DNA from 4 places in the Pseudogemmobacter sp. TB195 genome. Region 1 is predicted to be linked to each of the others. Evidence: riboswitches for the same ligand, from Rfam matches in the RefSeq annotation. Region 1 holds a riboswitch; each other region holds the start of a gene.
The links. A riboswitch is a leader RNA that binds a small molecule or an ion and turns the genes downstream of it on or off. The one in region 1 is predicted to bind cobalamin.
Positions count from the first base shown of each region.

Region 2: linked by a shared signal. The riboswitch ahead of AC4FS3_RS26730 (DUF1852 domain-containing protein) and the one ahead of AC4FS3_RS12505 (aromatic ring-hydroxylating oxygenase subunit alpha) in region 1 are both predicted to bind cobalamin.
Region 3: linked by a shared signal. The riboswitch ahead of AC4FS3_RS02635 (CbtB domain-containing protein) and the one ahead of AC4FS3_RS12505 (aromatic ring-hydroxylating oxygenase subunit alpha) in region 1 are both predicted to bind cobalamin.
Region 4: linked by a shared signal. The riboswitch ahead of AC4FS3_RS14480 (TonB-dependent receptor) and the one ahead of AC4FS3_RS12505 (aromatic ring-hydroxylating oxygenase subunit alpha) in region 1 are both predicted to bind cobalamin.

Region 1 is NZ_JBZEGG010000011.1:14,945-18,335, forward strand. It holds gene AC4FS3_RS12505 (aromatic ring-hydroxylating oxygenase subunit alpha) at 1-1,178, opposite strand, end outside; cobalamin riboswitch at 1,283-1,494, opposite strand; gene AC4FS3_RS12510 (hypothetical protein) at 2,198-2,644, opposite strand; gene AC4FS3_RS12515 (CopD family protein) at 3,130-3,391, opposite strand, start outside.
Region 2 is NZ_JBZEGG010000041.1:21,440-24,830, reverse strand. It holds partial or broken gene AC4FS3_RS26740 (IS3 family transposase) at 1-595, shown strand, start outside; partial or broken gene AC4FS3_RS26735 (transposase) at 663-874, opposite strand; cobalamin riboswitch at 1,299-1,498, shown strand; gene AC4FS3_RS26730 (DUF1852 domain-containing protein) at 1,656-2,639, shown strand; gene AC4FS3_RS26725 (methionine synthase) at 2,662-3,391, shown strand, end outside.
Region 3 is NZ_JBZEGG010000001.1:559,347-562,737, forward strand. It holds gene AC4FS3_RS02625 (cobyrinic acid a,c-diamide synthase CobB) at 1-497, shown strand, start outside; gene cobA (uroporphyrinogen-III C-methyltransferase) at 494-1,213, shown strand; cobalamin riboswitch at 1,247-1,433, shown strand; gene AC4FS3_RS02635 (CbtB domain-containing protein) at 1,467-1,637, shown strand; gene AC4FS3_RS02640 (CbtA family protein) at 1,639-2,424, shown strand; gene cobF (precorrin-6A synthase (deacetylating)) at 2,442-3,218, opposite strand; gene AC4FS3_RS02650 (lytic transglycosylase domain-containing protein) at 3,333-3,391, opposite strand, start outside.
Region 4 is NZ_JBZEGG010000013.1:70,567-73,957, forward strand. It holds gene AC4FS3_RS14470 (diguanylate cyclase) at 1-3, shown strand, start outside; gene pdxY (pyridoxal kinase) at 249-1,103, opposite strand; cobalamin riboswitch at 1,353-1,547, shown strand; gene AC4FS3_RS14480 (TonB-dependent receptor) at 1,658-3,391, shown strand, end outside.

The DNA.
Region 1 (3,391 bases):
GGTGCGATGGGGCCTGGCTCGAAGTAATGCGATTTCACGCCGCGTGCGGTGTGTTCGATGATCTTCTTGTCTTCCTCGGTCGTGACTTTCCAGAGCCAGGTCAGGCGGTTCAGATCGTAATCGACGCCTTCCTCTGCGCCGTCTTTCACCAGCCAGATCAGTTCCATCTCGCAGGTATCATGGGTTTTCGGGATGAAACGGTAGATCATGCCGTGATCGGGATAGCAGACCAGAAATGTGGTGCCACCGAGATGGATTGAGGTCACGCCGCCATCATAATCGGTGAAGCGCCCCATCAAAGGTGCGAGGGGGGAGCCATCTTCGGACCCGGTCGAGGCGCCCTCGTAAAGCGCATAGCGGAAAACATCGACCGCCTCGCCGCCCCGGGATGAATTCTGCCAGTGATTGCCCGACAGCACCGAAAGCCCGAGCGCGCAGCTCTTTTCCTCCATGGCGGCATTGAGACCGGCGATCACTTCGGGCGGTTGCTCCAGCGCATGGGTCTGCGAATATTCCGGATGCGCCGGGCCACAGTGATAGCATTCGACATAATTCTCGACCGCCAGCTTCCAGTTCGCGGAAATCGGATAGGTCTCGCGATGGGCGACCTTTGCCGCGCCCCAGCCATATTGGCCGATACTGGCGTGCAGGGATTGCTCCACTTGCGTGAAATCCAGCGGGTCTTTCGCGAAGGAGATGAAGACCAGCCCTTCGACCACCTTCACATGTACTTTTTTCAGCGCATGTGCGGCGCGGTCGAAATCCTTCGGCATCAGCCGGGCCGCGCGCAAAGCGCCGTCCAGCGTATAGGTCCAGGCGTGATAGGGGCAGACGAACATCTTCGCATTGCCCTTGTCTTTGGTGCAGACCTCGGCACCGCGATGGCGGCAGGAATTCAGGAGCCCATGCACCTCGCCCTGCATGTCGCGTGTCAGGATGACCTGTTCATCGCCAAGGCGGAACAGCTCGAAATCGCCGGGCTTCGGGATCACGCTTTCATGGGCCAGACAGTGCCAGTGGCGGCGGAACACCCGCTCCATATCACGGGCAAAGACGTCCGGATCCATGTAGAAATCCCGAACGAGGCCATGGCCCGGGCGGTGTTCCGCGATCAGCCGCGCAATGGCGTCGGGCTTTTGGTCCGGGGTGGAAAAACTATCGTCGTGAAGCGCGCCCAATCTGGCCTCCTGCTGGTTTGTTTGCTGCCCCGGGTGATCGGAGACGCCGGGCTATGGTCCGGGGCGGACCTGCCAAAGCGCTCCTGACTGCCCGCCGCAGCCACGCTGATTTCCGCCTCAGGGCTGGTTTCCGGATGTCTGGCCTGTGCCCTTTCGCGAACAGAAATGGCACCTTCCCGGCCGCTCCTTCAGCCAGTGGGTCCCGCCATGCCACGAAGCGCCGCACCCGTTGCGGGGGCAGCGCCGGCATCGGTCCGGCTTCCCAATTCTCCTCCAGACCTCCCGATATGGTGGCACCCTGATCTGACGCGATCAGAGCAGGCGCTATGTGAAAAACTGTTCTGTCTGCGGCAAATTATGTCGAAATTGATCTGAGGCCCGGAATGTGATGCGTTTCAGGCTGCGGCCCGCCCTCCGGCGCCCGGCTGAGCGCGAAACTGGGCTAAAATGCTGCTTCCGATCATTGCTGATCACGACCAGGGCAAAGCGGGCCCTGGCCCTTTGCCCGGCGATCAGGGCCGTGACGAGGCCTCTGGCTTCCTCACCCGGCCCCGAGGCGGGGGAAGCGGCCTCAGCGCCGAGCGTCAGTTGCGCGAGGGTCTCGGGGATGTCAGGCCTCGCCCGCCCGGGCAGCATCAGCGCGATGTTTTGCGCCGCCGTCAGACCGGGGATCACCGCCGCCGCCGTTGACGCGTGCAGCGCAGACTCGCTCCAATGGTCGGGCGGAACGGCGGAATGGCGTGGCGGTCCGCGCAGCAGATCCGTTGCCGCTGCGACTGGCAGGAAACCGCAGGCCGGATCTCTGTCGGGGCAAACAGATCTTCCATCTCGCGAAAGCGTCAGGTCCGGTTGCACCCCGCCCGCCGACGTCGCGCGCGGTCATGCCAAAGTGTTTGTGAAAAGCGGTGCTGAGATGGCCGGGGCCGGAAACGCCTCAATCATAGGCGGCTTCGGGCAGCGAGCGGCGGTTGCTCCGGATCAGATTGGCGGCGCGTTCCAGCCGCAGATCGCGCAGGCATTCAAACAGTGTCATGCCGGCTTCGCGCCGGCAGCTGCGCTTGAGCGTCACATGGCTGTTGCCGGGGCTTTGGGCGAGATGATCCAGGCAAAGTGTCCCCACGTGCCGGTCTTGCAGCAGGGCCTCGGGCATATCCTGGCCGAACTGCGCGTTCGTCGAAGACCTGACCGATCAGGGCCAGGCATTCGCTTTCTTTGCGAAAAAGTGCCGCCGCACTGGTCAGGCCGTCGAAAGACCTCTCGGGCAGATGCCGCGCCGGGCAGGAGAGGAAAAAGCCCGGCACCATGCCCTGGCCGGGCAGCTCTGCTGTCATCAGGGCGCGCAGACGCAGGCTGACAATATCGGATTCCATGGTGGTCACAAAGCTCAGACAGGCCTCGCCCGGAAGCGTGATCCTCGTGGTCTTGCCCTTGCCGGGCAGGAAATGGGCAGGCTTGATCCGGCGCAAGGTTGGCGGTTCGCAGCGGCGTAGCCTTTCGTGATGTGGCGGTCGGGCCACTGGTAAAGGGACCCGCGCCAGTCGCGCCGCAGGAGGGGCCACTGTCATGCAAATCAGTATCTGTGCAGCCAGAGGCCGCCGGTGGCGCGATATTGTCCATTCATGCTCTTGCCCGCCACGCCCGACAGTTGAGCCAGAATGCCGCGACGGTCCCCTGCCTTGCGGGTCGGGTCTTTCCCATGGCCGGGATTGCCGGGCCTCAGGGGGGTATCGGATTGTCTCTCCGCTCTCAGTCGCGGGGGCGGTCGGATTTCGTACGGCCTCTTCCGCCTGTTGCGAACCTGGTGGCCGTCCTGTTCCTGGCCATTTACCCTGGCGCAATGGCACCATTCGGTGCCAGGTGCCAGGTGCCGGGCCAGGGTCTGAGACAGCTTGCGGGATCTCGCGCCGCAGAGGTCAGGCTCCCCGCGGGCCGGCGTGACGTCGGTCCTGCGTCAGAAGGGCTTTACCACCACGGCCCAGAGGATGGCGATTACGGCAAAGACGCTGATTTCGTTGAAGATCCGCAGAAACAGGTCACTTTCGCGGAACTCGCCGCGCCGCGCGCGCCAGACCATGCGGCCGGTCCAGATGTAATGGATCACAAGAAACGCGACGAGGCTCAGCTTCAGATGCAGCCAGGGATCAAACCCCCACCAGCCGATAGCCAGCCAGAGCCCGGTCGCAATGGCGATCACCATCAGCCCGGCCGAAAAG
Region 2 (3,391 bases), on a different contig from region 1:
GTTTTCCCGACGAAGCTGAAGGCGCCAATGAAGCAACCGAAGAAGGGCCGATTGTGGCTGAACGACGGATCCTGTGTCCGGTTGCGGCCGGAATACCCGGATCATGTCTGGTCGTATGATTTTGTTCACTGCCGCACCGATGACGGCAAGGTGTTTCGAACGCTGAACATCCTCGATGAATTCAGCCGCGAGTGCCTGACGATCAGGGTGCGGCGCAAGCTGAACTCGACAGATGTGATCGATGCGCTGACGGACCTGTTCATCTTGCGCGGCGTGCCAGCCTTCATTCGTTCCGACAATGGCCCGGAGTTCGTCGCCCTTGCAGTTCGGGGCTGGATCAACGCGGTCGGCGCAAAAAACTGCTTATATCGAACCTGGATCGCCCTGGGAAAATGGGTATTGCGAAAGCTTCAACGCCCGTTTCCGCGATGAATTGCTGAATGGTGAAGTCTTTTACAGCTTCCGTGAGGCACAGATCATGATCGAGAAATGGAGAAAGCACTATAATACGAAACGACCACACAGCGCATTGGGCTACCGCCCACCGGCCCCGGAAACCATCGTCCCGATGGACCAAAGGCCGGTCATGCACTAAATTTTAACTTGGACCACTCAGCTGGGGCTGTTCAGTTGCTCGAACCAGTGGCGCAACATGGCTCGATCTGGCGAAGCGGCAGGCCGAACAGGATCTTCATCGAGAGACAAAACTGGATGGCTGATGCCGGGAATCGCTCAGGATGATCCGGCTTGCCGCCCGGTGCCGCGAACCACGCCATCTCCGCGTCCAACCAGGCCATCAGCGAGCCCCGGCGCTTCAGGGCCAGATTTTAACTCGACCAGTTCGTGGTTGGAACAGGGGGATCGTCTTTCTCATGCACCAAACCTGACACGCTGACTCACAAACATGAATCCGTGAACCGACCGGATAACGCAACAAAGCCCCTGCGTGACTGGCAGATCGCAGGACTATGCAAGGCGCTATGGCATATATGGCCTGAAACCGGAGGGCCTGACTGCCTGTTTCAGATGATGCACCGGGGACGGTTCGTGATCTCGCCGACCGCTTAGCGCCAACTGTGAAAAATACCGGCTAAATATGCGCCGGAACGACATAAAACCGTATGAATTCCCTCAGATACGCCTGTCGCGCAGAAGCAAGCTCCGGCACTGGTGCAGCCGCGAGGGGTGTTTTGAACGAATATCGTCTGCACCTGATTTCTTACACTGCCGGTTTCGCTCATGATTTTCATGAATATAATCTGCCTTTGAAATCGTTGACATTCCGGGGTCTCCGAAGGATTTTATCGATTGATTCAGGTGCCGGGGGAAGCCCCGGTTAAAAGGGAATCCGGTAAGGCCAATGCCAAATCCGGAGCTGCCCCCGCAACTGTGAGCGGCGAGCCTGTCCGAAATGCCACTGGCGCGCATTCTGCGCCGGGAAGGCCGGACAAGGTTACGACCCGCAAGTCAGGAAACCTGCCTGGATTGATCACCTGTTCCGGCCGCGGTGGGCGTGTCGGGAGCGGCCGTTCCGCAAAGGTGACTGCAAAGGCCCGTGTGACATCAGTCGCCCGGGGCCGGCTTCGCGACATCCGTCGCGGAGTGTCTGTGGTTTTCCGGCCTGTCTTTTCAGGCCGCTCAGAAGGCATGTCACAATGACAGAAGGTTTCACTTTCAGAGTTACGAAGATTGGCTTCGACGAGGATTACATTCCGGCCGATAATACGCGCATCACCACCAATTTTGCCAATCTCGCCAGAGGGGCACACCGCCGGGAGAATTTACGAAACACTCTGGCGATGATCACCAACAGATTCAACTCTCTGGCCGGTTGGGATAACCCAAAAGGTGACCGGTATTCCATCGGGGTTGAGATCATATCCGTCGATATGGCTATGGGGGATGCAGAAACTGCGGGTGTGTTTCCGATTATTGAGATTCTGAAGACAAACATTCTTGATCACAAAAACCGTAAGATCATTGATGGATCTGCGGGGAATAATTTCTCGTCTTATGTGCGGGATTATGATTTCAGTATAGCGCTCCCGGAATATAACAAAGGGAAAGCCGGGTTTGCCGTGCCGGAAGATTTTGGCGACCTGCATGGAAATCTGTTCAGGAGTTTCGTGAAATCTGAGGTCTATCGCCGAAATTTCAGAAAGACACCGGTGATATGTCTCAGCGTATCAAGCAACAGAACCTATATCAGAACCGATATCATCCATCCTGTTCTTGGTGCTGAATACAGACAGGATGAAGCATCTCTGACCGACAGGTATTTCGCAAAAATGGGTATGACGGTTCGCTGTTTCATGCCGCCGGGCGCCGTTGCTCCCCTGGCATTTTATTTCATGGGAGATCTTCTGGCTGATTATACCAATCTGGAAATGATCAGCGCCATCAGTACGATGGAGACATTCCAGAAGATCTATCGTCCGGAAATCTACAACGCCAATGCCGCCGCAGGCAGCTGCTATCGCCCAAGCCTGAAACATCAGGATTATTCTCTGACGCGGATTGTCTATGACCGCGAAGAGCGCAGCCGTCTGGCGCTGGAACAGGCCAAATTCGCGGAAGAGCATTTTATCAGGCCGCATCAGGCCAGGCTTTCGCAATGGTCAGCCAGTTTCGCGCTTTGACAGAATATAAAAGGTCCCCACTATGAATAAACTTCTCCCCACTGCCACTGCCGGCAGCCTTCCCAAACCGTCCTGGCTGGCCGAGCCCGAGAAACTCTGGTCGCCCTGGAAACTTGAGGGGGCAACGCTTGCCGAAGGCAGGCAGGATGCGTTGCGCCTCGCGCTGGACGATCAGCAGAAATCCGGCATCGACATTGTCAGCGACGGTGAACAGACCCGTCAGCATTTCGTCACCACGTTCATCGAACATCTTGAAGGCGTTGATTTTGTGAAACGAGAAACCGTCAGGATCCGGGATCGGTATGATGCCAGCGTGCCGACTGTTACCGGTGCCGTGGCGCGCAGCAGACCGGTTTTTGTCGAGGATGCAAAATTTCTGCGGCGGCAGACGAAACAGCCGATCAAATGGGCGCTGCCCGGCCCGATGACCATGATCGACACGCTCTATGATGCGCATTACAAAAGCCGGGAAAAGCTTGCCTGGGAGTTTGCTGCGATCCTGAATCAGGAGGCGCGTGAACTGGAAGCTGCAGGCGTCGATATCATTCAGTTTGACGAGCCCGCTTTCAATGTGTTTTTCGATGAGGTCAATGACTGGGGGATTGCCACACTGGAACGCGCGGTTGAAGGCCTGAAATGTCAGACCGCAGTTCATATCTGCTATGGCTACGGCATCAAAGCCAATACAGACTGGAAGAAGACGCTCGGCACCGAATGGCGCCAATATGAAAAGATCTTCCCGAAGCTGCAGG
Region 3 (3,391 bases), on a different contig from region 1:
CCGAGATCCTGCCCTTTTCGCCCCTGGCCGATGAAGCGCCGCCCGAGGCCGATCTTTGCTGGTTGCCGGGCGGCTACCCCGAGCTTCATGCAGGCCGGATCGCGGCGGCATCAGGTTTTCTTGCGGGCATCAGAAATTTCGCGGCGGTAAAGCCGGTTCATGGCGAATGCGGCGGCTATATGGTGCTGGGCGAGGCGCTGGTCGATGCGGCTGGCACCCGGCATCAGATGGCCGGGCTGCTGGGCCTCGTGACCACATATGAGAAACGCAGGATGCATCTGGGCTACCGCCTGGCCGCGCTTTCCGCGCCGATCCCGGGCCATGCTGCGGGCGCGAGGCTGCGCGGGCATGAGTTCCATTATTCGACCATCCTCGCCCAACCCGATGCGCCCCTTGCCACCGTGCTTGATGCCGAAAGCGCGCCGGTCCCCGAAACCGGATCGCGCCAGGGCCTCGTCACCGGCACATTCTTCCACCTGATCGGAGCCGCCACATGAGCGAGATCGTCAGCTTTGTCTCCTCTGGCCCGGGCGATCCCGATCTGCTGACCCTGCGGGCCATTAAACGGCTGCAGGCGGCGGAGGTGGTGCTGTATGACGACCTTTCCTCCGGGCCGATCCTCGATCTGGCGGCGCCGGAGGCCGATCTGATCTCGGTCGGCAAGCGGGCGGGGCGCGCCTCGCCGCGCCAGGATCATGTCAGCCGGCTGCTGGTCGATCATGCGCGTTCGGGCCTGAAAGTGGTGCGGCTGAAATCCGGCGATTCCGGCATGTTCGGCAGGCTTGAAGAGGAAATCACCGCGCTTAATGAGGCCGGGATCGGCTATGAGATCGTGCCCGGCGTCACCGCGCCCTCGGCTGCTGCGGCGGCGGCGGGGATCCCGCTGACGCGGCGGCTCAATGCGCGAAGGGTGCAGTTCGTGACCGGCCATGATGTGACCGGCGCGCTGCCCGAAAGCCTCAACTGGGCGGCTCTGGCCGATACCCAGGCGGTGACCTCGGTCTTTATGGCGCGGGCGACATTCCCGCAGCTGGCGGCAAAGCTGATCGCCGCCGGATTGGCGCCCGACACGCCCGCTTTGATGGCGCAGGGCGTCTCGACCCCGGCGCAATCCTTCCGCCGTGATACGGTTGCGGGCCTGGCCGCGTATCTTGAGGGCGCCGCCCCCGACCCGGCGCCGACCCTTATCCTCTACGGCGCGCTGGCGCCCTGACCAGAGCGGCTTGACCGGGCGTCACGCGCCTGTCACTCTCGATATCGTGAAGGTGCCGGGCGACCGGCATGGGAACAGGGCGGGGGAGACCCCGACCCGACCGCCCCCGCGACTGTGCGCAGCGAGCCGACCCCGTTAACCACTGTGGAGCAATCCATGGGAAGGAGGGCAGAGGCTGTGACCTGCAAGTCAGGAGACCGACCTTCGCATTTGATGGAACCGCCGTCGGGGATGACGGCAAGGAGTGATTCATATGTCCACCATTGCCCGCTCTGGTGAGAAGGCCGATGTCAAACTGGCGAATATCTTTGTCGTGGCGCTTTTGGGTGCTGCGCTGATCTTCGTCGCTGGCCTCGCCCAGTCGGAAACCCTGCATGACGCCGCCCATGATGTGCGTCACGCGGTCGGATTCCCCTGCCACTGATATGTTGCAAAGACTGCTGACCAGCGCGTTGATCGCTGGCGCTGCTGCGGGGCTGATTGCCGCCCTGCTGCAGCTTGTTTTCGTGCAGCCCGTGCTGCTTCATGCCGAGCTTTATGAGGGCGGCGAGCGCACCCATTTCGCGGCGGCCTCCGACCATCATCACGGTGAAGAACCGGCGCCGGAAGCCACAGAGCCGCAGACAGAACCTGCCGCCGAACCGGGCCATGCCCATGGCGCGGATGAAGCGCATGACCATGGCGAGGCGGCGGAGATCCCCGGTATCGGCTTTGACGCAGGCCGCGACGGGCTGTCGATCCTGTTCTCGATCATGGTCTATGCCGGCTATGGGCTGCTGCTGGTCGCGGCGATGGCCCTGTCCGAGAATAATGGCAACCGGGTCACCGCACGCCAGGGTCTTCTCTGGGGGATCGCGGGCTTTGTCGCGGTGCAGATGGCGCCGGCTTTCGGCCTCTCGCCCGAGCTTCCGGGCATGGCCGCGGCCGATGTCAACGCCCGCGCGATCTGGTGGGTGGCGACAGTGATTGCGACCGCCATCGGTCTCTGGCTGATCGCATTCGGCAAAAACTGGGTGGTCTGGGCGGCGGCGATCCTGCTGATCCTCGCGCCCCATATCGTCGGCGCGCCGCATCCGCATGAGTTCACCGGCCCGACGCCGCCCGAACTGGCCGCGCAATTCGCCGGCCGCGCCATCGGGGTCGGTCTTGCGGTCTGGACGCTGCTCGGCCTTTTCGCAGCCTGGCTCTGGAGCCGTGGCCGCGAGGCATAAACCAGCTTCCCGGCGGCTTATGCCGCCGGGGATGTCCGGTCCAGAATATAGATATCCATGAGCCAGCCGTGCTCGGCCCGTGCCGCTTCGCGCCGGGCGAGGATACGCGGCCCCGCCTCGGCCAGCGGTCCGGCTTCGGTGATCTCATTCGCCATGCCGACAAAGGCGCCCCACCAGATCGAGATGCCTTCGGGCGCCAGATCCTGAAAGGCACAGCTGCCGTCCAGCATCACCACCAGCCGGTCGACGCCTTCGGGCCAGCCCTCTTCGCGCAGCCGCCGCCCTGTCGTCACCAGAAACGGCGCGCCAAGCCCGTTGAGCGGAATGCGATGCGCGGCGGCCAGCACCTGCGGCGACATGATCCCCGGCACCACCGAGACCGAGACCTCGCGCAGCCTGCCCAGCCGCGCGGCAATCCGCAGGGTACTGTCGTAAAGCGCGGGATCGCCCCAGACCATGAGCGCCACCCGCTGCACGCCGGGATGCGCGTCAATCGCTGCCGCCCAGGCCCCGGCAATCGCATCATGCCAGTCATTCACCCGCGCGAGGTAAGAGGGGTTGGCCGGATCCCGCACCGGCATGGCAAAGCCCGCCACGATCACCCCGGGCCGCGTCACGAGATCCTCGCAGATCTGGCGGCGCAGATCGGCAAGATCGGCTTTGTCTTCGCCTTTCTCCGGGATCAGGATCAGATCGGCCGCATTCAGCGCCTTCACCGCCTGCAAGGTGAGATGGTCCGGATTGCCGGTGCCAATACCGACCAGACTAAGTTCCAAAGCACCACCCCCCTGCATCCATTCCCGCGCCAGAAACCAGCTTCGGCCGGGAATGAAAAGCCTGCCTGCCAGTTTCCGCCTGACCTGAATACCCGCCCCGGAGGCAGGTGCCGCCTGCCGGAGCCACCGGCCTCAGCCCTTCAGCTCTGCCGTCACCCGGACCGGCCCCACCGTCCCGCGCAGTTTCGCGC
Region 4 (3,391 bases), on a different contig from region 1:
TGACGCCACCTCTTGCCGCCATCCTGCGGCGCCCCGGTGATATGGCGCGGACGGAAGAGCCCGCGTCCAGCGCCTTGCCAAAACCGGGCACCAGACCTCGCCCTCGCATCCTCAGACCAGGCAGCGCCGCACCTGTCTGTGCAGGAGACCTGCTGGCGGCCCCTGCGCCCTGGTCAGGAAGACAGCTGGCGGAAACCGATGCCACATCCCCACAGGCAGAACAGCGCGGACGGGCCCGGTACCCGAGGTCAGCGGCGGATCGCCGCCAGCTCTGCCAGGCTCGCCAGAAATTCCGCGCTGCTCAGCATGACCTCCTGCCGTCCGAGTGCCGCCGCCTCCCCCATCGCAATCCCGGTGAGCTTTTGCGCAAAAACAACGGCATCGGCCAGGGAACGGCCGCGCCCCAGCCCGGCAATGATCAGCGCCGCGAACAGATCCCCGGTCCCCGACAGCGCCAGCGGCAAATGCGGCGCGGGGTGACGGCTCACGCCGTCCGGCGTGATCACAACGCTTTCAAGACAGCCCTCGGGGCTGTCTTCCAGCACGCATCCGGTCGCAATTACCCGCGCACCAGGCCTCAGGTTCAGCCCCGCCCGCGCCAGCGCCAGATCTTCAGGCCGCGTAATCTTCTGCCCCGACAACAGCGACAGCTCAAACGGGTTCGGCGTGGTCAGATCGGCCAGCGGCAGCAATTCGTCGCGGATCACCGCCACCACCGCTTCGGGCACATAGCGCCCCGGGCCGGCATCGCCGATCACAGGGTCGCAGAGATAGACCAGTCGCGGGTTGATCTCGCGCGCTTTTGCGATGAATTCCGCCGCCAGATGCGCGATCGCGGCCGAACCGATATAGCCCGTCACGATATAATCGGCCCGTTCGGGCAACCCACGCTCCATCGCGCCCAGAAGCAGATCGGCGAAAAAATCCTCGGGCAGCGCGCGACCGCGCAGGCTCGGGTAATCGGGGGTATTCGAGAACACCACCGTCGGGATCGCCGCCACCTCCAGCCCGGCCGCGCAAAGCGGAAACAGCGCCGCCGAATTGCCGACATGGCCGAACACGACCTGGCTCTGGATCGAAATGACGAAAGGCGGGGTCTGCATGGCTATGTCCTTCCTGCGCAGGATCCCGGTCATGGCCCGGCGCGCGCGGGCAGAGGTTACATCCGCCCGCGCGCAAAAGGCCATGGGGTAAACCACGGGGCTTTGGGGAAATTTCAGCAAAGAAATGAAGAGGGGGGCCGAACGGCAACCGCCCGCCCCGCCCCTCAGGACAGGCTCCTCACAAGGGGTCCCGGATGCCCCCTTATAACGCGCCCGTGATAACGGGCGTTGACAGACCACCACCCCGGCGGGTAGCGCAGAGGCGACGGTTCCCGCGAGGGAGGAAAGAGGGAACGCAGCAGGGCATCCGCCCGATCTGCGGCTGCCCCCGCAACTGTGAGCGGCGAGGGTTTCGCGATATGCCACTGGGGTTCAGGGACCCTGGGAAGGCGCGAAACCCACTGACCCGCGAGCCAGGAGACCTGCCGTCGGCCATATTCACGGGCAGGCACATCGGGCGGGGGTTCCTGATGGCAAGGATGACATGCGGGTGATTGCCCGTCGGTTCCTTGCAGTCTGCAGTGACGTGCAAAACGCCTTTCGGGGTAAAATTCATGCCGTCCATTTCCCGCCGCACGTCTGTGCGGCTTTTGCTGACACTTACCGCTCTCACCCCCATCGCCGCTGCGCCGGCGCTGGCAGAAGAGACCACCATCGGCCTTGGCACCATCTGGCTGCCGGTCGATGACGACGCAGGCCAGGGACTTGACGCCACCCCGCCCACCGCCAGCCGGCTGGGCGAAAAAATCCGCGACATCCCTGCTGCCGTCGAGGTGATCGGCACCGAAACCATGGCCGAACGCGGTCTCCATTCGATCACTGCTGCCGTATCGCAGACCGCAACCGGGGTCACCGCGACCGGAGCGCCAAATTACGACAATCATTTCGCCGCGCGCGGCTTTCAGGGCAGCAGTTCGGTCATGATGCTGTTTGACGGCACCAGGCAGTTTCCCGGACGCGGCAATATCTCTTTCCCGGTCGACAGCTGGCTGATCGAGGAATTCGAGGTCCTGAAAGGCGGCGGTTCGGTGATCCATGGCCATGGCGCGATTGGCGGTTTCGTCAATGCGATGCCCAAACGCCCGTTTGACGGTGCGCCGCGCCATTTGCTGACCGCGCTTGCGGGGTCAGATGGCAGGCTGCGCTTTGGCGCCGACAGTGGCGGCTCGCTCTCGGATACGCTTTCCTACCGCATCGCGGTGATCGCGGATGGATCCGACGGCTGGATCGACGGTGCGGATGACAGTCTCGGCGCCGTGACCGCCGCGCTGAGCTGGAAGGCGACGCCCGATCTGACCTTCACCCTGTCCGCCGATTACGCAAAGCGCGAGCCGATGACCTATTATGGCACGCCTTTGCGCAACGGGATCCTCGTCGCGGGGACCGAGGCACTGAACTACAATGTTGAAGACGCGAGGACCGACTTCACCGATCACTGGCTGCAGCTGAAAACCGAATGGGCGCCGTCGGACGCGGTCCGCGTCTCGGCAGTGCTGTACCGCATCGGCTCTGACCGCAGCTTCCGCAATGCTGAAACCTATGAATGGGATCCGGTGACCGATACGGTATCGGTCGGCGAATTCGTCGCCATCGACCAGGATCAGGATCAGACCGGCTTCCGGCTGGATGCAGGCTTGCGCCATGGGATCGCGGGCTATGACAGCCATACGGTGATCGGCTTTGACCTGAACCGCTCGAAATCCAGCTATGCCAGTGCCTTCAACTTCGGCTCGGTCACGGTCGATCCGTTCAACCCGCGCCCCGGCCGTTTCCCCACCGGCCTGACCCCGGTGGCGCAATACCGCTCGACCCTAGACCAGCGCGCGATCTTTCTGGAAAACCGCACCGAGCTTGGCCAGGGGCTGGCGCTCAGCCTTGGCCTGCGCCAGGACTGGTTCGATCTGAGCCGCCAGGGCATCGCAAACCCCGCCACGAGCTTTGACGCCAGCTACAAGGCGCCATCGGCGCGGGTCGCGCTCAGCTGGGCGGCGACTGAGACCACGGTGGTTTACGGCCAGCTGGCCTGGTCCACCGACCCGGTGAACGTGCCGCTGATGGATTACGCCGCGAATTTCCGCGACTTCGACCTGACCACGGGGCGACAATTCGAGATCGGGCTGCGCCAGAGCTTTGCCGATGGCCGCGCCGAATGGTCGCTCACCGCCTATGATATCGTGAAGCGCAATGTGCCGGTGCTGGCGCCGGGGTCTTTCACGATGCAACAGGCCGGGCAGCAATCGTCGCGCGGGATCGAGCTGGCAGCCAGCGCCAGGGTGACCGATACCCTG